3 regions of the Telluria sp. B2 genome follow, and region 2 is predicted to be linked to each of the others. Evidence: predicted binding sites of a transcription regulator. Region 2 holds the regulator's gene; each other region holds the start of a gene.

Region 1 (2,259 bases), 590 kb from region 2:
GCCGACGCGGCCCTTGTCGCCGCCCTTCGGCGCGGTGACGACGACCAGCCAGCGGCCGTCCGGGGACAGGGCGCTGCCTTCGATGGTGACCTTGTCGCCCAGGTAGATCGGGCCAGGTGCGCGGGTCGGATCGGCGCGGCGCTCTTCATCAAGACGGGCGCGGGCGGCGTCGCGGTCGTCCTTGGCGCGCTTGAGGGTGGCGATCAGGCGCAGCTGCATTTCGCGCAGCGCATCCGGGTCCGAGGCTGCCGGGTCTTTCGCGGCGCGCGGCAGCGCCACCGGACCCTGCACGCGGCTGGCGCGGTCCCAGCTGAACCACTCGTGGCCGACGCGGAACTGCACCGCGCGCTCGTCGCTCGAGAATTGCGGATCTTCGGCCTTCACGCCCTTCGTGATCTGGACCAGGGCGCCGTTCTTCAGGTCGCGTTCGAACAGATCGCCATTACGCACCAGGATGGCGCGGGTGTGGGCGCGATCGTAGACCACGTTCGGGCTGTCGAGCTTTGCCAGCTCCGCGTCCGCCACGCGGCGCGGCTGGCCGCCCTGGACCGCCTCGAAGGTGTCGCGCAGCTGCGAGCCGGTGCGCTTCTGCTTGAAGAAGACCTGCTTGCCGTCCCAGCTCCACCATGCCTGTTCGGCGGGGTTGCCGATCCAGTCGGGGTGGGCCATGGCCTGGTCGAGGGTGACGGGCGTGGGCGCGGCCGCAGCGGCGGCAGACAAGGCGCCGAACGCGGCAAAGATCGTAAGTGCAGGAAGTCGCATCGTGGATAGTGGTGGGTGAACGAAATAGCTTTCTGGCTAGAAAAAATGCGAATGCATTCTAGCTCAGCCACCATGCGACGGGGAGGTCTGCGGGGGATTTATCCGCAGGAGAAAACGCTGCTGGCGTAAGTACTTACGCCAGCGCGGGAGAGAAAAGCGGCTGTTGCGCCGCAGCGTTCAGGCGGCGCGGCCTGCGGTGTTGCGCTGGCGCGGCAGGAACAGGGTGATGCGTGCAACGACGGCAACGATGGCGATAGCGACCGGCAGGTATTCGAATGCTTCCATGATCAATTCCTCTTAATTGGTGTGATGTTGCGGTGCAGTATAAATTGGACCCAGACATAAATAAACTTTTCGTTTGTGATGCCGGCGATAAATTTCATGAATGATTTTGTTGCTCTGGCACCAAGAGATATTTAACTCGGGAATATCCCGACTGCGGGCTGGTCGTATGTACGGGGTATGGCCCGGTTCTTGCATTCGCTACGGGCATGACCTCCACCGACAAGCCACCCAAGCTACGCATCGTCGTCGTCACGGCCGACCCCGGCGCCGGCGGCGACCAGGCGTGCACGGCGCGTGCGCAGCGCAACACGGCATTGCGCATCGGGCTGCTCGAATCGGGCTACGACATCGTCGCCTCGCTGCCGCCGGACATCTTCCTGCCCGAGCGCATCGCCCAGCTGCAGCCGGATCTGATCATCGTCGACAGCGAGTCCGACGCCCGTGACGTGCTCGAGCACATCGTGATCGCCACCCGCGATGCGCGCCGCGCCATCGTCCTGTTCACCGAGGACGACAGCGCCCAGGCGATGGAAGCCGCGGTGGCGGCCGGCGTATCGGCCTATATCGTGGCCGGCCTGCAGGCCGAGCGCGTGCGGCCCGTGCTCGACGTGGCGCTGGCGCGCTTCCGGCGCGAGCAGAAGCTGCTCGGCGAGCTGGCCGACACGCGCCAGAAGCTGGCCGAACGCAAGGTGGTCGAGCGCGCGAAAGGTGTGCTGATGGCGCGCCACCGGCTGGGCGAAGAGGAAGCCTATGGACGCCTGCGCAGCATGGCGATGAACAAGAACATGAGACTGGCCGAGATCGCGCAGCGCATCCTGGACGTCGAGGACTTGCTGGGCTGACCCGGCAAAAGGAAGCATATGACAGGCTTGGCTGGACAGGGCGCATACGCGGGCGGATCGGACCGGCCCGAGAAGGACACACTGCGGGTCGGCTTCATGCCGCTGGCCGATTGCGCGCCGCTGGTCATGGCGTCGGTGCTGGGCTTCGACGAGAAGTACGGCATCAAGCTTGTGCTCGAGCGCCAGCACTCCTGGTCGGCGATGCGCGACCGCCTGACGGGCGGAGAGCTGGACGCCGCCCAGGCGCTCTACGGCCTGCTGTACGGCCTGCAGATGGGCGTGGGCTCGGCGCCCTGCGACGTGGCGGTCCTGATGAACCTGAACCAGAACGGCCAGGCCATCGTGCTGGGGCGCGCGCTGGCCGAACGCG
Region 2 (2,259 bases):
CTCGAGCCTGCCGATCCACCGGCGCGCGGTGCTGGGCCTGTCCTACCTGCCGCAGGAAGCCTCGGTGTTCCGCAAGCTGACGGTCGAGGACAATATCCGCGCCGTGCTGGAACTGCAGCGCAACGAGGACGGCAAGCCGCTCTCGAAGGACGCCATCGACGCGCGCCTCGACTCCCTGCTGGCCGAACTCCAGATCGAGAAGCTGCGCGAAAACCCGGCGCTGTCGCTGTCGGGCGGCGAGCGCCGCCGCGTCGAGATCGCGCGCGCGCTGGCCACCAATCCGCGCTTCGTGCTGCTCGACGAACCCTTCGCCGGCGTCGACCCGATCGCGGTGATCGAGATCCAGCGCATCGTGCGCTTCCTGAAGGAGCGCGGCATCGGCGTCCTGATCACCGACCACAACGTGCGCGAGACGCTGGGCATCTGCGACCGCGCCTACATCATCAACCAGGGCGCGGTGCTGGCCTCGGGCCGCCCTGACGACATCATCGCCGACGAGTCGGTGCGCCGCGTCTACCTGGGCGAACACTTCCGCATGTAGCAACCACGAAGCGACAACGAAGCAGCAACAAGCGATGAAACAATCCCTGCAACTCCGGACTTCGCAGCACCTGGCGCTTACCCCGCAGCTTCAGCAATCGATCCGCCTGCTGCAGTTGTCCACGCTCGAACTGCACCAGGAAATCGAGCAGATCCTGTCCGACAATCCCTTGCTCGAACGGCTGGACGATCCGCTCGACCACTCGGTGCGCCTGCTTGCCGACGGCGCCATCAGCAATGCGCCCAGCCAGGGCGAGGCCCCGGCCACGCCGGGCGGCGAGGAGGGCGCGCCGAACGGCGAAGCGGCCGACTTCGATGGCGCCGATGGCGATGCCGGCCGCGGCGACGGCGATGCCGACTGGGGCGAAGCCGGACGGTCGTCCGGCAACGGCGAGGACGAGGATGGCCGGCCGCAACTGGAAGCGGCCGGCATCACGCTGCGCGAGCACCTGTCCGAACAGGTGCGGGTGACGGGCCTGAGTGCGCGCGACCGTGCGCTGGCCGAACTCGTGATCGACGCCATCGACGACAACGGCTACCTCGAAGAGCAGCTCGACGAGATCCACGCGCGCCTGCCCGAGGAGCTCGAGGTCGAGATGGACGAACTGCGCTGCGCGCTGGCGCTGGTGCAAAGCCTGGACCCGGTGGGCGTGGGCGCACGGAGCGCGGCCGAGTGCCTGGCGCTGCAGATCCGCAGCATGCCGGGCGTGCCGCTGGTCACGCGGCGCATGGCCCTCAAGATCGTCGAGGGCTACCTGACCTGGTTCGCCCAGCGCGAATTCAACAAGCTGAAAAAAGCCCTGGACTGCGACGACGAAGACCTGCGCGAAGCCCAGGCCGTGATCCGCCAATGCAATCCGCATCCGGGCGCGGCTTTTGCGTCGAGCACCTCGGACTACGTGGTTCCGGACGTGATTGTCCGGAAAACGAAGAACGGCTGGGGCGTGATGCTGAACCAGGACGTGATGCCGCGCCTGCGCGTGAACAACATGTACGCGGCCCTGCTCAAGCAGGGCAAGGGCGAAAGCCAGATGAGCGCGCAACTGCAGGAAGCGAAGTGGCTGATCAAGAATATGCGCCAGCGCTTCGACACGATCTTGCGTGTTTCGCAAGCCATTGTGGAGCGCCAGCGCAACTTTTTCAGCCACGGCGCGGTTGCCATGCGGCCCCTTGTGCTTCGTGAGATAGCTGATACACTAGGACTACACGAGAGCACAATTTCTCGTGTCACAACGCAGAAATTCATGCTGACCCCGCACGGCATGTTTGAGCTGAAGTATTTCTTCGGAAGCCACGTCGCCACCGAAGCGGGAGGTGAAGCATCTTCGACGGCGATCCGGGCTCTCATCGCGCAACTGACAGGAGCAGAAGACCCCAGGAACCCATTATCCGATAGCAAGATCGCGGAAATGCTCGGTGAACAAGGAATGGTCATCGCGCGCCGCACGGTTGCAAAATACCGTGAGGCACTGAAAATTCCTCCCGTCAGTCTCCGCAAATCCTTGTAACGGCGGCACCCACGCGCTTCCTTGTTGCGCGGCGCGGCAGCCGCCACATCTTCAAAGGAGTGTGTATGAATCTCACCATCAGCGGCCACCACCTCGACGTTACCCCCGCCATCCGTGAATACGTACAGAACAAGCTCGAACGCATCACCCGCCATTTCGATCAAGTGATCGACTCCCACGTGATCCTCGCGATCGACAATCTCACCGAAAA
Region 3 (2,259 bases), 1.1 Mb from region 2:
ACGACATCACCGGCGCCGAACTGACCCGCCGCGAGGACGAGGTGGGCCTGCGCAACTCGCAGCGCGACGTCGAGGCCCTGATCGCGCGCGAAAAGGCACGCGGCATCCCGGCCTCGAAGATCATCCTGGCCGGCTTCTCGCAAGGCTGCGCGATGACGCTGCAGACCGGCCTGCGCCACCCGGAAAAGCTGGCCGGCATGCTCTGCCTGTCGGGCTACCTGCCGCTGCACACCCACGTGGCGCACGAGCGCACCGAGGAAAGCATCGACACCCCGATCTTCATGGCCCACGGCCGCCAGGATCACGTGGTGCCTTTCCTGCGCGCCGAACAGTCGCGCGACGTGTTGAAAGGCCTGGGCTACCAGGTCGAGTGGCACGAGTACCAGATGCAGCATTCGCTGTGTTTCGAGGAAGTCCAGGACATCTCGGCCTGGCTCAGGAAAGTACTGGCTTAAGCCTCACACCCACGGGAGCCGCGGCTCCCGTTTCATTTTGGAGGTCCAACATGGCCAAGAAAGAACAGCTCGACGAAGAAACGATGGCGCTGATTAACTGGTGCATCGAGGTCGAGAAACACCTGGTGGCCGGCGGCGCCACCCAGCAGCAGGCGCAGGACCACATCGAGGAGCAGGTCGAGTGGTTCACGGACCTGTTCTACGACGGTTTGACGCCGGAAGAGGCGGCGAAGGAAGCGCTGGCCTGAGGCGCGTCAGCCGCGCCGTATGCGTTGTGCATGTCGGAAATTTTAACAATCAGATATCTACTGTTGGTATCAATACCTTCAAGCATTTGATTCTCGATGCTTTTTTCTGACTGGTATGGGGATTGCTTTGTGCGATGCGGGCACATTCAATAACCATACTAGGGAGAAATTATGTGAGGAAATTGATCGCAGGAGTTGCCACTGCCCTGCTCTGCTCCACCGCCTCGGCCGGCCTGGTGCAATACACGCTGTCGGACGTCCGTTTCAGCGACGGCGGCACGCTCGAAGGCTTCTTCGTGCAGGACACCGAGGACAATTCCATTGTCTACTACTGGCTGGGCGCCGAAGGCGGCCGCAATCCGAGCGCATGGTTCCAGCCGACCGACTACATGGACTATATCACCAAGGCGCAGGTGAACTTCTACTGGGGCGGCCCGACCAGCTTCCGCCTGGAGCAGGACAAGACCGATGCCTGGATCGGCATGCTGCACCTGGGCTTCCGCTACGGCGAGGAAGGGGGCATCGCCGCCTACGGCTCGCTGCGCACCGTTCCGGTGGACTATGCCGAGGACTGGTGGGAGATCAAGCCGACCTACCGCAGCATCATCGGCGGCACCGCCATTGCCGGCGAACTCGATCCCGAACTCGCCGCCCTGCTGGCGAACGGCCCGGTCGACGGCATGGTCCACATTGTCCCGACCCGCATGCCCGAGCCGGGCAGCCTCGCCCTGCTGGGCATTGGCGCGGCCTTCGGCGCGACCCGCCTGCGCCGCCGCAACCAGACGGCGTAATTCCCACCTAGTCCGGCAGCCGCGCAGCGCTCGAGACCGGCACCTCGGTCTGCGCGGTATTCATTACCATCGCCAGGAAGGTGTAGTAACCGTTCAGTCCCATCAAATCGACCACGCCCTGCTCGCCGAACAGCGCCAGCGCGTCGGCATAGGTGCGGTCCGAGACCTGCTTGTTCTGGTGCAGCTCGATGCAGAAGTCGTGCACCACCGATTCGTCCACCAGCATGTTCTCCGGCCGGCGTCGCTGGGCAATCGCATTGATCACGGCCGGCGGGATGCCGACCTGGGCGGCGATCGGCGCGTGGATCGCCCACTCGACCTGCTGGTTCCACTGGCGCGCCGTGACCAGGATCGCCAGTTCCGACAGGCGGATCCCGATGGCGCTGCGGTAGCGCAGGTACTCGCCCATGCGCTGGGCGTTCTCCAGCAGTTCCGGACTGCGCAAAAGCGGCACGAAGGGGCCGTAGAGTGCGCCGCGCGGGCCCGCGATCACGGCCTGCGCGGCGCGGCGCTGGGCTTCGGTCAGCTGGTCGGGCGGAATCGGGCGGAGTCGGTCGCTCATGGTCGCGTGGCAAACATGTCTAGGTGGAAAAATATTCGCACAGCTTACGGCAAAGATCAAAGGAATCCGCCCCCTTCGCGCTTATTGTCAAACGTCAATCTTTCCTCGAAGGGGGCAGCCATGAGTCATATCATCCATCGCAGCCTGCGCCAGACACCGCCGGTGGCGGTCGGCGCCAGTGGCGTGACCATCCGCGACAGCAG

The links. The regulator sigma-54, encoded in region 2, starts transcription at its own class of promoters, with help from an activator protein. The targets are predictions, from matches to a motif close to TGGCANGNAANCTGCTTT.
Region 1: the regulator sigma-54 is predicted to act here: its motif matches at 1,226-1,243, upstream of ACSUZJ_RS20135 (ANTAR domain-containing response regulator).
Region 3: the regulator sigma-54 is predicted to act here: its motif matches at 815-832, upstream of ACSUZJ_RS03825 (PEP-CTERM sorting domain-containing protein).

The regions. Positions count from the first base shown of each region.
Region 1 is NZ_CP196525.1:4,553,629-4,555,887, reverse strand. Features, by position in the region: gene ACSUZJ_RS20140 (S9 family peptidase) at 1-762, opposite strand, end outside; gene ACSUZJ_RS20135 (ANTAR domain-containing response regulator) at 1,254-1,889, shown strand; gene ACSUZJ_RS20130 (CmpA/NrtA family ABC transporter substrate-binding protein) at 1,908-2,259, shown strand, end outside.
Region 2 is NZ_CP196525.1:5,147,691-5,149,949, reverse strand. Features, by position in the region: gene lptB (LPS export ABC transporter ATP-binding protein) at 1-541, shown strand, start outside; gene ACSUZJ_RS22720 (RNA polymerase factor sigma-54) at 576-2,048, shown strand; gene hpf (ribosome hibernation-promoting factor, HPF/YfiA family) at 2,114-2,259, shown strand, end outside.
Region 3 is NZ_CP196525.1:841,223-843,481, reverse strand. Features, by position in the region: gene ACSUZJ_RS03835 (alpha/beta hydrolase) at 1-455, shown strand, start outside; gene ACSUZJ_RS03830 (hypothetical protein) at 506-703, shown strand; gene ACSUZJ_RS03825 (PEP-CTERM sorting domain-containing protein) at 886-1,494, shown strand; gene ACSUZJ_RS03820 (carboxymuconolactone decarboxylase family protein) at 1,502-2,056, opposite strand; gene ACSUZJ_RS03815 (aspartate aminotransferase family protein) at 2,177-2,259, shown strand, end outside.